DNA from 3 places in the Cutibacterium sp. LaCa_89 genome. Region 2 is predicted to be linked to each of the others. Evidence: riboswitches for the same ligand, from Rfam matches in the RefSeq annotation. Region 2 holds a riboswitch; each other region holds the start of a gene.
What was found. A riboswitch is a leader RNA that binds a small molecule or an ion and turns the genes downstream of it on or off. The one in region 2 is predicted to bind cobalamin.
Positions count from the first base shown of each region.

Region 1 (6,058 bases), 760 kb from region 2:
ATTTCGTGAGAGATTCCAGCAAGCAGCCAATCGTAAGCAGCATCTTCAGTCGCTTTTTGATCACGCTAGTAAAGGGCTCAATCCCGAAGACGGCGTTGTTCTGGTCGCGGCTGCGTCCCCGGCAGAACCATCAGGTTCGCTGGAGCCGCCGAGCGAGGAAGACGTCTATAGGCTAATTCGCGAAGCGTCATTCCCTGAACTCGTCTACAGCGCCAACAGACTTGTGCGCTGGGACTTAGGGCAAGTCCGTAAAGGGCTGCGACATTGGGTAATGCGTAGCCATCGCGATGACCGATACGCATTTCGGAAGTATCTGCACGATGATGCAACCGTGCTCGCGTGTTACCGCCTCGGAGCCCTGACAGATCGAGAAGAAGCCCGTCACTACTACCCGGTGGGTCTACCGAATCATTGCATGGCTTCGGACATTGAATCTGCTCTGATCGACTTCATCGCACTGCTGCGTGCTCACGCTGCGAGCCGTCAATCGAATGCCGGGTTCCAGGTGCGGGTAGGTTTGGTCGGAAATCCTAGCGAGCCGATCTATATTCGCACGACGGAATCAAACACGAACTTCTTGCTGCCAGAGGAGTACGCGGAGCCGATCCACCGCTTCCGGCTGGTGTCGACGGAACTTGATCCACTGGCACCCATCGAGACTGTGATGCCAGTCGCCAATGATCTTGCCCGAGACTTGATAAATCAAGGTGGAGTCAAGTTCTTGAAGGTTATGGCTGAGCCGGGCGACGATTAGTCGTACTTGTTTAGGTCTTGGCGATGCTTATCTGACTACCGTCGCGGAATTGGAAGGTGACGGTGTCGTCGGTGTTGACGGTGCCTTTGTCGAGTAGGGTCACGCAAAGATAAGGGCTGAATACCTGCCGGGCTACGTTAAGGTTGGCGGTTTCTTGTTGGTAGTAGCGGTAGGCCGCTAGGTGTAATCGCCGGACAGGTTAGGTACGCGGTCGGCGGGTGATTTGCCTTTGAGCGCGGTGTGCCCGCGGTGGTGATTGTAGTGGTGCAGCCAGCCGGGGAGTTCGGCCAGGCGGTCGGTCTCGCTGGCGTAGGGCCGTGCGTAGGCCCACTCGGCGACCAGGGTCCTGTTGAACCGCTCGACCCTGCCGTTGGTCTTGGGCGTGTAGGGCCGGGTGTACTTGTGCGTGATGTGGGTGTCTTTGAGTGCCTTGTTGAAGACTTTGGACCGGCAGCAGGAGCCGTTGTCGGTCAGGACCCGCTTGACGGTGATGGCCTGGCTGGCGAACCAGGCCTGGGCCCTGGTCCAGAACCCGGCGGCGGTGTCCTTGCGCTCATCGCTGAGGACCTCGACGTAGGCCAGGCAGGAGTGGTCGTCGACGGCGTTGTAGATGTAGTGATACCCACCCCCGCTGGCGGATCAGCCACGGTTGCGTACTCCTTGGGCGCATCCGACCATGCGGTGGCCGCCGCCGTCGGGGATCCGGCCCAGCTTCTTGATGTCGACGTGGACCAGCCAACCGGGGGTGTCGTGTTCGTAGCGGACGGGTGTGGGCTAGGCGCGTAGCCGGGCGCCGGTGGCCTTGTCGATCCAGGTCAGGGGTGGGCATCCGTAGCGTTGCAGGATCTTGCCGACGGTCGAGACGCTGAGGTGCTGGTGGCGTAGGTGGTAGGCGATGCGTGCTGGGCCCCACTGGTGGGTGATGCGCTATCCCACCACCCGTCGTTGCGTGCGACGGCAGACCCGTCGGGGCTGGTGGTGGGGTCGGCTGGAGTGATCACGCATTCCGGCCGGCCCGTGGGCGCGGTAGCGCTGTGCCCAGCGTCGGGCCGTGGTGACGCTGACGTTGAAGCGTTCGGCGGCCCGACGCAGGGGCCAGCCATCCTCGACGATGCAGCAGGCCAGGCGCAAACGTCCGGTTTCGGACAACGGGGCATTACGGTGGGTCATGAGGGCCTCTTGGGAGTCGTGCTTTGTGTGGTAGCAACACACTCCACCCACAGGCCCTCGCCCGTGCCCAGCCACAGCTGTCTCTGACCAGCCCGATGTACCTAACCTGTGTGGTGGTTACACCTAGCAGACCTGTGACGATGCTCAACGGAGTCTCCTGAGGTCGGCTCGCCACCCGGGAGAGGACGTCGACCCACACGAGGAAGAGCGCACCGAACAAAGCGCTGACCGGCAGGACGACGTGATGGCGCGGTCCCACGCGGAACCTAGTGAGGTGGGGAATGACGAGGCCCACGAATCCGATGCCGCCGGAGACCGCGACGATCGCGCTCACGAAAATGGCCTGGACGATGAAGAGGGCGACGCTCAGGCCGGTGACCGGGACCCCGAGCGAGGAGGCGAGTTCCGGGCCTGCTGCCAGCGCGTCGAGCCACCTCGATCCAATCATGAGCAACAGCAGGGTGACGAGGACCACCACCGCCGTCGGCACGAGGGTCTGCCAGGAGGCACCCGCCACGCTGCCCAACAGCCAGAAGAGGACGGACTGGGCCGATTTCGGGTCGTTGCTGTGGAAGACCAGGAAGCTCGACATCGCGCTGAAGGCCGAGGACATGACGACACCGGTGAGGACGAGCCGCAAGGGGCTCAGACCTCCCTGGGCCATGGCGATGCCGAACACGGCCGCGGTCGCGACGAGGGCACCTCGAAGGGCACCCAGGTACAGCGAGTACACGCCGAAGGCCGCCAGCGTTCCCGTGGTGATGACGGCTGTCGCCCCGACGCTGGCCCCTGCCGAGACCCCGAGCATGTACGGATCGGCCAACGGGTTGCGTACCAAGGTCTGCATGACGGCACCACCGACGGACAGTCCGGCCCCGGCAACGACGGCCAGCACCGTTCGTGGAAGTCGCAACCCCCACACGATCTGGTCCGCGGTGGCCTCGACGCTGCCTCCGCGCACGTGTACATCCAGGACGTGCCACGCCTGTTCGACGGGCAGCCGGATCGTGCCGAAGGCCAGCGAGAGCACGACACTCAGAGCAAGAGCAACCGCCAGGACCAGCAGTACGGGCCCGGCGGGCAACCGGCGATCCTGGTGGGCCCGCGATGACGTCGATCCGTCCGACGATTGCCGTTGCCCGCGCGAAGCGCAGGGATGGGTGTCTCGATGGCGGACGTGTGGCAAAGGAACTCCTGGCGGTTGGCGCCCATCTCGCGAGGCGTACGGCGGCTGCATTCGCCGGGAGGTTTTCGGACTCGGGGTCGCGCGGCTCGTCCCCCTTCCCAGGTGTCTCCACCCAGTGGGCTCGCGGCGAGCCATCACCCACACCGCTGCGCGTCAATCCTGGATTCGCACCAGGTTCCCTGGCCGGCGAAACGCACCGTACCACGCAGGTGGTGAATCGTCCCATTCATCCATGAACCCGCCCCGAGAATCCAAATTTCCATCCCGAGCGACATGTCCAAGAAGTGGCGGATGTCTCACTCGTACACTGTCCACAGGCGAGGTCATGCAGTGATGGCGGCCCCGGAAGGCGACGTGCGGATTCGGTATATATTTACGAGATGATATAAATGCTGTCGACGGGTCCAGTGGTCTTGTTATTGCCTGGGGGTCATTGCACCGGTTCGGTGTCCGATCACATGCTCGTCATCACGGGTTCATGTCCTGTTCGCAACCGCGTCATTACTGGATATTCCCGATCGCCGCCCTTCATGAATTGAACCTCCGCGTCGCTAGCATTGGATCGCAGATCCTCCCGGGATGGTTGCCCATGCTCCTTGACAGGGGCGTGCATCGACTTCCACAGGGGCTCTGTGAAGCACGTCAATTCCTATGGATGCGAATCCGTGAGGAGTATGAAAAAGCCATGCCCTTGAAGAGACGTCCAGGGCGCAGAGTTCTCGCGGCGACTGCCTCGGCAGTCCTCGCAGTGTCTGCCATGATGCAGCTGCCGGCGGCTCACGCCGTCATTCCACCCAAGCCGCAGGGCTATCCGATCGCGCACCTCTATGAGTCGTGCACGGATGCCTCCGCCCACGCCCAGGGATACCCCGAGTGGCATTACGGTGAGACGGGACGACGCTACCTCAGCGACGGCACGATCCAGTTCACCAACCGCACCGATCAGGTCGTGCCGTACACCGGCACGATCGAAACTGAGAGCAACCACGACATTTCGGCGACCTCGGCGGCGAAGCTCCCCTCTGGATGGAACACCACCGCCAAGTCTGACATCGGCCTCAAGATGTCCAATGGCTGGGTCGAGGGTGAGACCGTCGGTCCCGTCAAGCTCAAGCCAGGTGAGTCGATCCGCGTCGAATACGGCGTCCTCGAGAAGGACTTCGTCTCGATGTTCGTCACTTGCCGCGACGGCGTCCTGCAGAACTCCAACGGTGCTAACGTCATTCGTGGCACCGGTCCGGCCGGGCGATACGCCTTCGTCTACCTCATCCACGCCGACGGCTCCATCTCGGATCTGGCGATGCAGATCCCGTCGCGCCACGCGGGTGCCAACAGCAAGCCGATGGGATCGGACGCGTACACCGCCATGTCGGGCCCCAGCCTGGAGTCCGTGGCGAAGCCGACCGACCACGTCGTCGAGCCCGCCGTCGCTCCGCAGAAGGATCCGTCCTGGCCGGCGAAGGGTCAGACCTGCCGTGCCCGCGACATCGCGTGGTACCCCTACGACATCTCGTCGATCCAGCCCACCTACCGCAAGCCCGGCTACTCGACGGACTTCCTCAACTGGTCGAAGGCCCCCTACGACTACCACCCGGTGACCGACTTCGTCGTGGGCGCCCAGTACAACGGGTACGCCAACTGGATGGGTCGCTACGGCCGCCCGCCGGCAGGATGGCTTGGCTCGGTTGACAGCACCTACCGTGCCTATATGCCCGTCGGAACCGCCCTCGGTGCGGTACATCTGCAGCCCGGTGAGCGTGTGCGCGTCACCTATGGCACGACGATGACCCGCGTGAACTATCGCGAGATCCACTGCGGCAGGGACGGAAAGTACAGCTTGGTGTCGAACTACGGCACCGCCTCGGCGCCGAGCGGTTTCTGGGCCGAGGCCACCGTCACCTCCCGGGACGGCAGCGTTCGCAAGATCGACGTCACTCCCGACAAGTACCGCCAGCTCCCCCTGCCGACTCAGTCAGACCGCTGACCTAGGCGTCCCCGACACCACGACCACCGTCAATCCCGACCACGAAGGAGAACACTCATGATCACCCGACTTCTTGCCGTTCCCGCAGCCCTCGTCGCCTCGGCCGCTTTCACGGTCGTTCCGGCCCAGGCTGCTACCCCAGCCCAGGCCGCCAACCCCACGACGATCGGCGCCTCCTGCGCCAGCATCGGTGAGACCGGCCAGACCATCACCCGGACCCGTAGCTACTTCGACGGCTCGGCCGGCACGTGGACCATCTCGAACTACAACGACGAGCCGCTGCCCATCACCCGGACCATCACCGAGACCAAGACGAAGACCTGGAACGTCTCGGCCGGGGTCGACTTCCCGATCCTCGACCTCATCCACGTCACCTTCTCGACGAGCTACACCGACAGCCAGTCCTACGAGGTCGGCGACACCGTCGGCCCGTACAACCTGGCTCCGGGCAAGACCGCGGTCCTGCGTGCCGGATGGGTCGTCTCGGACTTCCGTGGCCAGCACACCGTCTGCGGCTCCGATCACACCTGGAAGGCCAACGGTGGCGAGTTCACCGCGAGCCTTCCGAAGGAGCGTCACATCGCCATCAGCACCCGCGACAACGACCCCTCCCTCGAGGCCTGATCGCCCATGGGATTCCTGACACACCAGGTGCGTCGCGGGGTCACACTCGCGGCGGCGGCTGCCCTGTCAGTGGCCCCGTTCGCCGTCTCCGACGCCCATGCGGCCGAGTCGGCCTCCGCCAGTGACCCCACCCAGTTCGAGCTGCCGCAACGGTGGAACTCCGACTACGAGCCGGGAACCGAGTGCTCGACCCCCGGTGAGAACGGCACCTACCTGACGGCCAAGAAGCGTTGGTTCAAGCAGACCGACGCCTCCAGCGTCGCGAACAACACTGCCAATGCCGTGCCCGTTTCGACGAAGGTGAAACAGTCGCGCACCCAGACCCTCCAGGTCAGCGCAA
Region 1 covers NZ_CP190889.1:1,269,523-1,275,580, forward strand. The annotation lists gene ACP8LP_RS05895 (AlbA family DNA-binding domain-containing protein) at 1-754, shown strand, start outside; partial or broken gene ACP8LP_RS05900 (IS481 family transposase) at 932-1,924, opposite strand; partial or broken gene ACP8LP_RS05905 (FecCD family ABC transporter permease) at 2,046-3,008, opposite strand; cobalamin riboswitch at 3,170-3,291, opposite strand; gene ACP8LP_RS05910 (hypothetical protein) at 3,766-5,094, shown strand; gene ACP8LP_RS05915 (hypothetical protein) at 5,152-5,718, shown strand; gene ACP8LP_RS05920 (hypothetical protein) at 5,725-6,058, shown strand, end outside.
Region 1: linked by a shared signal. The riboswitch ahead of ACP8LP_RS05905 (FecCD family ABC transporter permease) and the one ahead of ACP8LP_RS02300 (FecCD family ABC transporter permease) in region 2 are both predicted to bind cobalamin.

Region 2 (6,058 bases):
GAGCGGGTCGTGGTCCAGCGACCCCGTGGCAGATGTGCCAGGGATCGTGGGGTTCGCCACCTGGCGTGGCACGAGGTGCCCTGCCGAACCGAAATACCGCACTGAATCATCCGCCGCCCCGCTGTGTTGGCCCATGTTGTCTCAACATGCCAGCCAGTTGTCTCCCCAATCGTGAGGGGACTTCAGATCCATCGAAAATGTGTGCGCACTCCTCGTCGCTGAGCTTGATCATAACTTTTCAGTCATAAAGTTATACTCAATGTCTGGACTGGATGCCTGGTTAAAAGTTTCTGGGCACAAACTTGTAGCTGGAAGTGGACTGCTCACATGGGAACAACTTTCGGGCCAGACCCGATTGCAGTTGAGATCGACGCTGCGCTGGAGCACTTGGACGCAGGGCACCGGGTCCCGGAATGCAAGTATCTTGACTTCAAGGAGGATTCCAGTCGACGAGGCAAGCACGGTGAGTTGCTACTGGGTCGACGTGAGGATGAACGAGCCGCTGAGCAGCTTGCCGGTGAAGCCGCGTGCATGGCCAACACCCCTGAGGGTGGTGCTCTGATCGTCGGAGTCAATGACAAGGATGATGGACCATTGCTCATCGGTACATCCTTGGATACCGAGTGGTTGCGGAGGAAGATCTATGAGCACACCTCTCGCGCGTTGACTGTTGACGTCCGAGAAGTCCACGTTCACGATGCCAGGTTGTTGATCGTCAGATCACCCACCGCGCTGGAACCGATCAAGGTCAAGGGAAAGATCCGCTGGCGGATTGGTGATCATTGCGAGGAGATCGACGCAACGTCATGGCACCACCGCCATCAGTACTCTATCCGCTACGACTGGTCGGCGCAGTTCTCAAACGTGAGCCTGGAGGAAGTGCGACCTGCTGCCCTTGACGCAGCACGCGCCTTCCTCCAAGCCAGCACCGACGAGGCGGCGGTGGAATTGGCCAACTGTACGAGTCGTGAGTTGCTGTCCCGGTTGAACGCCATTGATGGTGAGGGCAAGCTCACCAATGCTGCTGCTCTGGTCTTTGTGGGGCGTCCCGAGCCATGCCTTGACTACATACGTCGTGACATGCCCGGTCAGGACAGCGGTGACCGAGTACGTATTGGTGGGGTATCACTGCTTGAGCAGCTCCAACGGGCGTTCGCCGTCGCGCGGGCGTACAACCCTTTATCGCATGTGTCTTCGGGACTTGTCGAGGGGCAGGTCCGCCAGCTGTCGGAACGTGCCATTCGTGAGGCCATCGTCAATGGGTTGGCTCATCGTGAATGGGGGCTGCCCGATGCAACGCTCATCGAGCACGAAGGAGCCGTCTTGCGAGTTACCAGCCCCGGAGGATTCTTCGGAGGTGTGACGGCTGAGAACATCATCACCCACCCATCGACGTCCAGAAACGTTGCTCTCACTGAGCTCTTGGCATCACTTCGAATTGCAGAACGTGAAGGTATCGGAGTTGACCGTATGGTTGGTGATTTGCTTCGCCGGGGGCTTCGCATGCCGACCATTCGGGAAATTGACGGTCCCTATGTGGTGACGACGCTTTCCGGTGTCGATCCTGACGTGGCATGGACATCGTGGCTCACTGGTATGAATGTTCCCGAGCTCATGCAAAATCTCCGCACTTTGATGGTTATGCGTTTCCTCACTGATCATCTCTGGATCGACGAGGACATTCTTGCTCCCTACCTGCAAGTCCCCGTCGAGGAAGTTCACGAAACTCTTGAGCTTCTACGGCAGACGGAGTGTGATGGCGAACCCTTGCTGAAGCTCATCCGCGGCGTTCCCGACGAAGCCCTCCCCGCGTTTACCCTCTCCAAGAGAGCAAACAAGCAGCTGGACATGGAATATGCGAATCGCGGTTTGAAGCGTTCAGTGCCTAGTAGAGCAGTGACGGCTCGTCAATATGCCCGGCATCGAGGGCGTATCAGTACGACAGAATTGGGCGTCATCCTGGATGTGTGGGCTTCCAACGTCGGACAGGTCCTCAAGGATCTCATGGCTGACGGAGTACTGCAGCCTTCGTCAGAGGCAATGGCAGGTCGCGGATTTCACTACCTGTGGACAGGTGACGAGGCATCCTGACTTTTTCAGTCCTTATGATCCATCTCGCCAAGTTCCTGGTCAGGCAGAGCGTGTTCCGATACACCGGAAAGCTAAGTGCACTTCCCCTTTCGGGGCGGTGGAGCACAACTTTTTGACCGAAAGATTGTACTTGCACCCTCGGATTGGGTGTCTGGGTGCAGTCTTCGAGGCTGCTCCCTGTGGTTCTGGCTGCTGAACCAGTCGAGAAAATTGTGCTTACCCTCGCGCTTGTGCTGTTGAGCAGAATTTTTCAGCCACAAAGTTGTACTCCAGGCATGAAGCGGCGGCGGGAGCACAACTTTTCGCAGTGTGGGGAGCTCTGCGCGGTATGGAGATCCTGTCGGTGGCGGTGTTGTGGTCCGTTCGTCTCTGTGGCAGATGTGTCAGGAGTCGTGGTGTCTGTCACCTGGTGTGGCACGAGGTACCTTGCCGAACTGAATTACCACGTGGGTGCGAAGTACCCCGTCGATTGCGCTCGGTGGGTTCCGAGGCGTGTGCCGCACGCGATCCGGCATGTCTGTGACAAGGGGCTGGCGGACGGCACGTCGCGAAGTGCGTGTCACAGGTGCTAGCCTGTCTCGCATACATGGTGCGGCCCCGATGAGGCCGCAGTGAATCCGGTGAGAATCCTGGACTGTTGCGCAGCGGTGACGGTGACGACGTCGGCAAGACCACTGGGAGTGATCCTGGGAAGGGCCGACCGAGAGTGATCCGAAGTCCGAAGACCCCATGTATGACTTGTGTCGTTCGGGCCTCGCATCAAGGTCCTCGCACCCAGAAGGAACAGCTATGCCTTCCTCGAGACGGTCGGCCGAGCGTGACCGTCGGTTGCCGGTGGCACCCCTGGTGATCATCCTCGTCGTGCTCATCGTCGTCAGCGCCGTCGTCTCGCTGACCATTGGTTCGGAACCATTGCCAATGCGTGGCGTTCTTGACACGGTTGGTGCCAGGATCACTGGTGAGCCGGGCCCCGACCCGACGATCGATGTCATCGTCTGGGACCTGCGTGCCCCCAGGGCACTGCTGGCGATCATCGTCGGAGCCGGACTCGCCCTGGCCGGAAGCGGTATGCAGACCCTGGTGCGCAACCCGCTTGCCGACCCCTACCTGCTGGGTGTCTCGGCCGGTGCGAGTGTGGGGGCCACCGCGGTCATCGCCCTGGGGATGTTTGCCTCCTGGGGCCCTCACCGGCTCACCATCGGAGCCTTGGTGGGGGCATTGGGCGCCGCCGTTCTGGTGTACCTCATCTCCATGGCCCAGGGCGGCATGACGCCGCTGCGGCTGGTGCTCTCGGGCGTCGTGCTCTCTGCGGCATTCTCGGCACTGGCGAGTTTCCTCGTCTTCCGCAGCTCGGACCCGCGCGCGGCGCAGTCGGTGCTGTACTGGATGCTGGGATCGGTGTCCGGTGCCACTTGGGACAGTTTGTGGGTGGCAGCCATCGTCACCGCTCTGTCCGTGGTGCTCATGATCGCCTTCTCGGGTTGGCTCGATGCCCTGGCGGCTGGCACCGACGTCGCTCGATCCCTCGGCATCCCCGACACCAGGGTGCGTAAGGCGTTGTTCGTCGGCAACTCGGTACTCGTCGGGGTGCTCGTGGCGGTCTCGGGCGGCATCGGATTCGTCGGACTCGTCATTCCCCACATGTCACGGCTGCTCGTGGGAGCCAGTCACCGGTCGATGCTGCCCGTCGCCGCCGCCATCGGCAGTCTCTTCCTGCTGTGGGTGGACGTCGGCGCCCGCGTCATCGCGGCACCACAGGAGGTGCCTCTCGGCGTCGTCACCGGGTTCATCGGCGCTCCCATCTTCCTGTACCTCATGGGGCGCAGCCAGTACCGATTCTCGAGTGAGTCATGACACGTCTCGAAGTTTGCAACGTCCAGTGCCGCATCAACGACCGCATCATCGTCGACGACGTCAGTTTCACCGCCGAGCCGGGGGAGCTCACCGCCATCGTCGGCGTCAACGGAGTCGGCAAGTCGACTCTGCTGCGATCCATCGCCGGGGTGCGTCAGTTCAATTCCGGAGACGTCCTGCTCGACGGCACCTCCGTCACCGACTACACCCCCATGAAACGTGCTCGGCTCATGGCCTTCGTCGGGCAGGAGGAGTCGCCATCGCCAGACCTCCTGCTGGGTGAGATGGTTGCGCTGGGACGTACTCCGCATCGCAAGCCGTGGCAGGTGGGGCAGCGTTCCGAGCGAAGGATCATCCGGGATTCCCTGGCCTTGGTCGGACTTGACCACCTCATCGATCGTCGCTGCGACCACCTGTCCGGCGGTGAACGGCGTCGCGCCGTCATCGCCCGTGGCCTGGCCCAGGGTGCAGACCTCATCATGCTCGACGAGCCGACCAATCACCTCGACGTGCGCCACCAACTCATGCTGCTGGACACGCTGCGCGCCAGCGGTCGGACGGTGGTCGCCACCATCCACGATCTGGGCATGGCCGCAGCCCACTTCGACCACGTCGTCGTCCTGGCGGATGGCGGAGTGCTCTCTGCAGGTCCGGCCCGTGAGGCGCTCAGCCCATCGAACGTCGCGACGGCATTCCACGTCGTCGCACACCATGTCACCACCCCCGATGGCAGCCAGGAGCTCGTGTGCACTGCGCCGCTGCCTGAACTCATCAGAGAGGAAAACTGAAATGTCCACCAAATTCCTACCCGTCGTCATGGCCGCCTGTCTGGCCGTGGGACTCACCGCCTGCGGCAGTGGGTCCACTCCCAAGAGCGGCGACTCCGCCAAGGACTCCGGCGAAGTCACCGTGACCAACTGCGGTAAGAAGGTCACCTACCCCAGGAATGCCGAACGCCTCTACGTCAATGACGGCAGCATCATCGCCATGACGCTGAGCGCCGGGGCACGCAAACAGATCGCCGCAGTGAGCTCGATGGGCCGGGACAAGGAGATCCTCACTGCCAAGTACGGAACCGACACCATCAACAGTCTGCACGAGGGCGTCAAGGGTTACATGACGCTCGAGTCGATCATCGCCAACAAGCCCGACGTCGTCGTCGCCGGCTGGGACTACGGATTCTCCGAGGCGAACAATCTCACCCCCGACAATCTGCACGGCAAGGGCATCAACAGCTATCTGCTCACCGAGTCCTGTCGACAGAAGGACGGCCAGAGCGCCCGCGGCGTCATGGATCCTTGGAATGCGGTGCGTACCGACATCACCAATCTCGCCATCCTCACTGGGCACGAGGACACCGGCAAGAAGGCCGTGAAGGACATGGATGATCGTCTTGGTGCCCTTCAGAAGGCTCCGAAGGCCAAGAAGACCCCGACGGTGCTGCTCTTCGACTCCGCCAAGGACACCGTCTTCACCAGCGGAAGGAAGGGCGGCCCACAAGCCATCATCAACGCGGCGGGTGCGCAGAACGGCGCCCATGACGTCAATGACACCTGGGTGCGCATCGGCTGGGAGAAGGTGGCGAAGATGAACCCGGACGCCATCGCCTTCGTCGACTACGACGCTCAGCCTTACAGCGAGAAGATCAAGATCTTGGAATCGAATCCGGCGACCAAGAACCTGGATGCGGTGAAGAAGAAGCGCTACCTCAACCTTCCCTACGCCATGTGGACCTCTGGTCCGCTCAACATCGATGCCGCCGAGCACCTGAGGGTCAGCCTGGAGAAGTGGGGGTTGGAACCCCAGTCGTCGATCAAACCCCAGCTGAAGATTCCGGCCTCCGTGCCCGGGCACGAGGGCTGAGAGGTAGCTGCGCCGCTTCGGTACCCCTTGGCTTCACAGGTGCGGTGTCTGTGACGTTGACGTGGTTGTCGTTGACCATGACGACGGCGAGCAGGGGTGCAGATCTCCGGACAGGCGAGCTACGGAGCCTGGCTGGGATGGTGAGATGCGGCTGCTGGGCGACGCCGGTTTCAGCCCCACTGCGATGCTCTGGTGAGGGGCTTCTCAGCGATGGTTGTTGGTCAGCTCGTCGGTCGATGCAATGGCGTTG
Region 2 covers NZ_CP190889.1:513,704-519,761, forward strand. The annotation lists gene ACP8LP_RS02295 (RNA/DNA-binding domain-containing protein) at 328-2,091, shown strand; cobalamin riboswitch at 2,662-2,837, shown strand; gene ACP8LP_RS02300 (FecCD family ABC transporter permease) at 2,926-3,945, shown strand; gene ACP8LP_RS02305 (ABC transporter ATP-binding protein) at 3,942-4,733, shown strand; gene ACP8LP_RS02310 (ABC transporter substrate-binding protein) at 4,735-5,808, shown strand; gene ACP8LP_RS02315 (precorrin-8X methylmutase) at 6,013-6,058, opposite strand, start outside.

Region 3 (6,058 bases), 910 kb from region 2:
CGTCGGCTGTCAAGGATGGTGATCCGACGGTCGTCGCCGGATTCCCACTTGATGGTCCGTACACCCTCGAGGCCGCCACCGTGCGTGGGTCGATCATGGCTCGGGGTGAGAACATTTACGGCACCGACACCGTCGTCCGCGAGATCCTCTCGCTGCGCGGCACGGTACGTCCGGGCAACTCGGGTGGGCCACTGCTGACGACGGACGGCAAGGTCGCCGGCACGATCTTCGCCCGGTCCACCGCCCAGCCGCAGACCGGGTACGCGCTGTCGAACAACCAGACTCGCAAGTTCATCCGTGCTGGGGCCAACGACACCACCGCGGCTGCGACCGGCTGGTGCACCGTTGGCTGAGCTGGTGTCAAAATCTTGAGCGCCCAATGTTCCCGTCGTGGGACGGTTCCGCGCACGTTTGCCACCCTGATTTCCCGAAACGTCATCTGACAAGCACCGACACTGTGGCGGCATCCCAGGGCATCCCATGCCACACGATGACGCGTCAACGTCCGACGCCTTCTCAACGCTTCAGTTCCGGTCCATGTCCCAATAGCATTGGGTCATGGCAGTTTTCATCGTCGAAACCCATTATGATCCCGCCCATTCCGAGGAGCGCATGGCCGCGCGCCCGGCCCATCTGGAGAACCTTGATGTCATGCGCGAACGTGGCCAGCTCGTCAATGCCGGCCCGTTGGCTGACGGCAGCGGAGCGGTGCTTATCTACACCGTGCCTGACCGCGATGCTCTCGATCATTTGCTGGAGGCTGACCCCTACCCCAAGACGGCTGTCCAGGTGACCTCAGTGCGCGAGTGGAAGCCGAATTACCACCACCACGTCTGACACGGCTGCCAACCTGGCTGGCGGTCGAGATTGACGGGATGAAGGTTGAAACGCGTGGTGTCATGGAGTCATGACGTCACCTCTGCTGTTCCAGCCCCTCACTCTCCGTGGCCTGACAGTTCGCAACCGCGCCTGGCTACCACCGATGTGCCAGTACGCGGTGGATTCTCACGACGGGATCCCGGGCACCTGGCATCTCATCCATTACGGGTCCTTTGCCGCTGGTGGCTTCGGCCTCATCGTCGCCGAGGCCACCGCGGTCAGCCCCGAAGGCCGCATCAGCCCTGCTGACACCGGGTTGTGGAATGACGACCAAGTGGCTGCCTGGCGCACCGTCACTGATGCCGTCCACGAGCTTGGTGGCAAGATCGCCGTGCAGCTCGGTCACGCCGGCCGGAAGGCCTCCACCGAGAAGTGGTGGCCGGGATTCCATGGCAGCGTGGTACCCCCTGAGCAGGGCGGCTGGATTCCCGTCGGTCCGACCACCGCCCCTGCTGACGGCAAGCAGTACGTCGGCCTGCCCGTCAACGCCCTTGACGAGAACGGCATCGAGAAGGTCGTCGACCACTTCCGCGCCGCCGCCGCGCGTGCTGTGGACGCTGGATTCGACGCCGTCGAACTTCACAGCGCCCACGGTTACCTGCTGCACCAGTTTTACTCGCCGCTGTCCAACACCCGCACCGACGGTTGGGGCGGTGACTTCGACGGACGTGTTCGCCTGCCGTTGGAGGTCGCGAAGGCTGTGCGTGGGGCCATTCCTGAAGACATGCCCTTGCTGGCGCGCCTGTCGGTCACTGACTGGCGGGACGACGGCTGGCAGGTGAAGGACTCCGTCGAACTGTCGCGGCGCTTCGCGAAAGCCGGGGTCGATCTGCTCGACGCCTCCTCAGGAGGCAATTCGTCGGCCCCCATCCCCGTCGCCCCGGCCTACCAGGCTGACCTGGCGGCTCGGGTGCGCGCCGAGGCGGATATTCCCACAGCCACCGTCGGCATGATCTGGACCCCACAGCTGGCCGAGGAGCTGCTGGAGAAGGGCAGCGCCGACGCCATCATGGTGGGACGGGCGGCTCTACGCGACACCAACTGGCCGTTGCGTGCCGCCCATGAGCTGGGTGTTCCCAACGAGGACGCCCCATGGCATCCGGCCAGGTTCCGTGGGGCGTGGCGCTGACACGACTGACGATCCCGTCGCCGGTCGACCGTCAGCGATTCCACTTCTTCCTGAGCCTTGCGTACTTCTTGGATCCAGGGCCGTGGATGTCAACATCGCTGAGGATGCTCGTCCCGCGCAAGGTGAGGACAGGGCCATCCAGCCCCGGCTGGGAGAGTCCGCGAACCGTGAGGTCTCCGAGCACTCGCGACATCGAGTCCTCGATGCGCACCCCGTCGGGCACCAGGAAAGTCGCGTCACACATAACGATCGTCAGGTCAATGGTGATGTGACGACTTGCCCACGGCATGGAGGTCAGGTCGAAGCACGGATCCCCCATGAACCCGGTGACGGTGGTGAGTTTGGCCATCGTCCGCCCCGAGGCCCAGACCGTGTCGCTCATGATGCAGGTCATGTGGTCAGCCTCCGGACCGGGGACGATCCGCACCACCTCGCCGTGGCCAGGACGAGCGGGGACGGCCACACTCCCGACCGTCGCGCCAAGGTCAGAGAGCAACCCGCCCAGATCGCCATAGGTACGGGCCTGCAGAGCAGCCTCCACCCTCTCCGCATGCTCGTCGCGAGTCAGCTTTCCCAACGTCCATGCCTCGTCGAGGATGTCCGATGCCCGGGCGCGCTCGGCGTCACCAATCCGCCAGTCATCGGGAATCGTCACGTCGCAAGTCTAGGACAGCCACACACACCCAAGGCTCTCCAGGCCTCGCGTTGACTCGCCTTGATCAGCGTTCATATAGTGGCGAGTGCACATGGTTCCCGTGTTCGCACGGGCCAAGAGGGAATCCGGTGAGAATCCGGAGCTGCCCCGCAGCGGTGTACGAGAACGACCGCCGTCATCATGCACTGTGCTTCGGCATGGGAAGCGACGGCCAGTAGGCAACAAGTGCTCGTGAGTCCGAAGACCTGCCAGGTGTGGTCCCGCAACCGCGGGGCCCGGTTCGCGATCTCGCGGGAAGTGTCGCAGCGTTCATGGGGACCAGTGTCCCCGCCGCATTCCGCCCGGTCGCGTGCCTACGGCATCGCACGGAGGAATTGCAATGAGCGCCGACCCCATCTCGACCATCCGCGTCCGCAAGCGCGACGGATCCCTGGCCCCCTACGACGGCAACGAAGTCGCTGCATCCATCATTGACTCAGCCCGTGGGCTCGACGACGCCGTTGCCCGGGCAACCCTGCTGCAGGCCGAGGTGGAGATCACCCTGTTCGACGGGATCACCACCGACGCCCTGGACGAGGCCGTCATCCAGGTGGCTCTGGGCAATGCCAAGGACGACCCCGCCTTCGACACCATTGCTAGCCGAATCGCCGTCAAGAAGCTGTACAAGGAGGTGTTCGGCGACACCCACGACGGTCTCGGTGACGCCGGCCCCGAGCGGGTGCGAGACCTCCATCATGCCTGCTTCCCGCGCACGATCGACAAACTCGTCGCCGACGGCCACCTCGACGAGCGACTGGGGCGGCTCTTCGACCTCGACGCCCTCGCCACGGCCCTTGATCCCATCCGTGACGACCTCATCGGCTTCACCGGCGTGCGCACCATGGTCAACCGTTACCTGTTGCGTACCCCCGACCAGCGAGCGTTGGAAGTACCGCAGTACTTCTGGATGCGCGTGGCGATGGGGCTCAGCCTCACCGAGGACGATCCCACCTCCTCTGCCCTCGCCCTCTACGACTCGATGAGTAACCTGCGTCATCTCGCGGCTGGATCCACCCTTGTCAACGCGGGCACCCCGGCTGGTCAGCTGTCCAACTGCTTCGTCATGCGCACCGAGGACGATTTGGAGCACATCGCCCGGACGATCCGTGACGTCATGTGGATCACCAAGGGCACCGGCGGCATCGGGCTGTCGATGTCCGACCTGCGCTGCGAGGGGTCACCTATTCGCTCCGACAACACTGCGTCGACCGGTCCGATCCCCTTCATGCACACCATCGACTCGACGCTGCGGGCCGTCTCCCGCGGAGGCAAAAAGCTCGGCGCACTGTGCTTCTACATGGAGAACTGGCACATGGACTTCCCGCAGTTCCTCGATCTGCGGCAGAACTCCGGTGACCCGTACCGGCGGACCCGCACCGCCGACACCGCGGTGTGGATCTCCGACGAGTTCATGAAACGCGTCGCCAAGGACGAGGACTGGTACCTCTTCGACCCCGCCGAGACCCCCGATCTCACCGAGCTCACCGGGTCGGCCTTCTCGAAGCGTTACGCCCACTACATCGCCGAGGCCGAGGCCGGCCACATCAAGCGTTTCCACCGCACCACGGCCCGCGAACAGTTCCGAGCCATCCTGGTGAGTCTGCAGACGACATCCCACCCGTGGTTGACGTGGAAGGACAGCGTCAATACCCGCGCGTTGAACAGCACCACCGGGACGATCCACTCCTCGAATCTGTGCACCGAGATCTGCCTGCCCCAGGACCGCGACCACACCTCGGTGTGCAACCTGGCTTCGGTCAACCTCGCCGGACACCTCGTCGGGCCGCGCGGGAAACGTCGCATCGACTGGAACCAACTGGCCGCCACCACTCGGCTGGCGGTGCGCCACCTCGACAACCTCGTCGACATCACCGCTTCGGCGGTGCCTCAGGCCGAGCGATCCAACGTGGAGAACCGGGCCATCGGCCTGGGCGTCATGGGGCTGACGGACATGCTCGAGCAGGTGCGGATTCCTTACGACTCCCCCGAGGCCTGCGAGATCGTCGACCGGGTCATTGAATTCATCAGCTGGCACGCCATCGACACCTCCGCTGATCTGGCCACCGAGCGTGGCTCGTACCCGATGTTCGCAGGATCCGGCTGGTCGGAGGGGATGGTCCCGGTCGACACCCTGGCTCTCCTGGAGCGCGACCGTGGCATTCCCGTTGACGTCGACCGAGTGACGAGGATGGACTGGGACGGGCTGCGTACCAAGGTGAGTCACGGGATGCGCAACGCCACTCTGATGGCCATCGCCCCGACCGCGTCGATCGGCCTGCTCGCTGGCACGACGCCGGGTCTGGACCCGCAGTTCTCCCAGATGTTCTCCCGAGCCACCTCGGCCGGGAAGTTCCTCGAGGTCAACCGCAACCTGGTGGCCGACCTCAAGGACCTCGGGCTGTGGGAGAAGGTGCGCGAGGAATTGCTGCGCCGTCAGGGGGATCCCAGCGAGATCAAGGCCATCCCGGCATCTCTGCGACGTCTGTACCGCACCTCCTTCACCCTGGATCCAATGGCCTACCTCAACGTGGCCGCCAGGGCGCAGAAGTGGGTGGACCAGGCCATCAGCCGCAACATCTACCTGGCCTCCCGGTCGGTCGGTGACATGGAGGACCTCTACACCGCAGCATGGCGGATGGGCGTCAAGACGACCTACTACCTCCACATGCTGCCCCGTCACACCGCCGAGCAGTCAACGGTGGCGGTCAACAAGGCTGCCGGACATCGCAACGGTCCTCGTCGTGGGTTCGCCACCGCAGCACGACGTGACACCAGCACCACGACCATCGAAAAGCCCCTGACCGAGGCACTCGACGCCGAACCCGTCATGGCCCTCGATCTCGTCGACGGCACCTCCTGCCCGGTGGACCCCCAGGAACGCCTGCAGTGCGAGTCCTGCCAGTGACCGACGACCGTTCCCCCCACTGAATGCGAGAACACCATGATCCTTGGATCCGGAATCCACGAAGGGCTGCTGCTCAAGCCCGTCATCTACCCGTGGGCCTACGACCTCTACAACCAGGCCGTGGCGAACACGTGGTTCCCCAACGAGATCCAGCTCGATGAGGACCTCGCCGACTTCAGCCGGATGACTCCTGATGAGCACCATGCCTTAACCCACCTCATGAGCTACTTCAACCCCAACGAGCTGCTGGTCAACAAGGCGTTGGCCTTCGGGGTCTACCCCTACGTCAATGCGGCCGAGTGCCACTTGTACCTGGCCAAGCAGATGTGGGAGGAGGCCAACCACTGCATGGCATTCGAGTATGTCCTTGAGACCTTCCCGATCGACCGTGAGGAGGCCTACCGCTCCCACGTCCACGTCCCGTCGATGGCCCGCAAGGAGTCCTTCGAGG
Region 3 covers NZ_CP190889.1:2,312,838-2,318,895, forward strand. The annotation lists gene ACP8LP_RS10650 (MarP family serine protease) at 1-353, shown strand, start outside; gene ACP8LP_RS10655 (YciI family protein) at 559-837, shown strand; gene ACP8LP_RS10660 (NADH:flavin oxidoreductase/NADH oxidase) at 908-2,008, shown strand; gene ACP8LP_RS10665 (DUF1707 SHOCT-like domain-containing protein) at 2,040-2,663, opposite strand; cobalamin riboswitch at 2,739-2,930, shown strand; gene ACP8LP_RS10670 (ribonucleoside-diphosphate reductase subunit alpha) at 3,043-5,607, shown strand; gene ACP8LP_RS10675 (ribonucleotide-diphosphate reductase subunit beta) at 5,644-6,058, shown strand, end outside.
Region 3: linked by a shared signal. The riboswitch ahead of ACP8LP_RS10670 (ribonucleoside-diphosphate reductase subunit alpha) and the one ahead of ACP8LP_RS02300 (FecCD family ABC transporter permease) in region 2 are both predicted to bind cobalamin.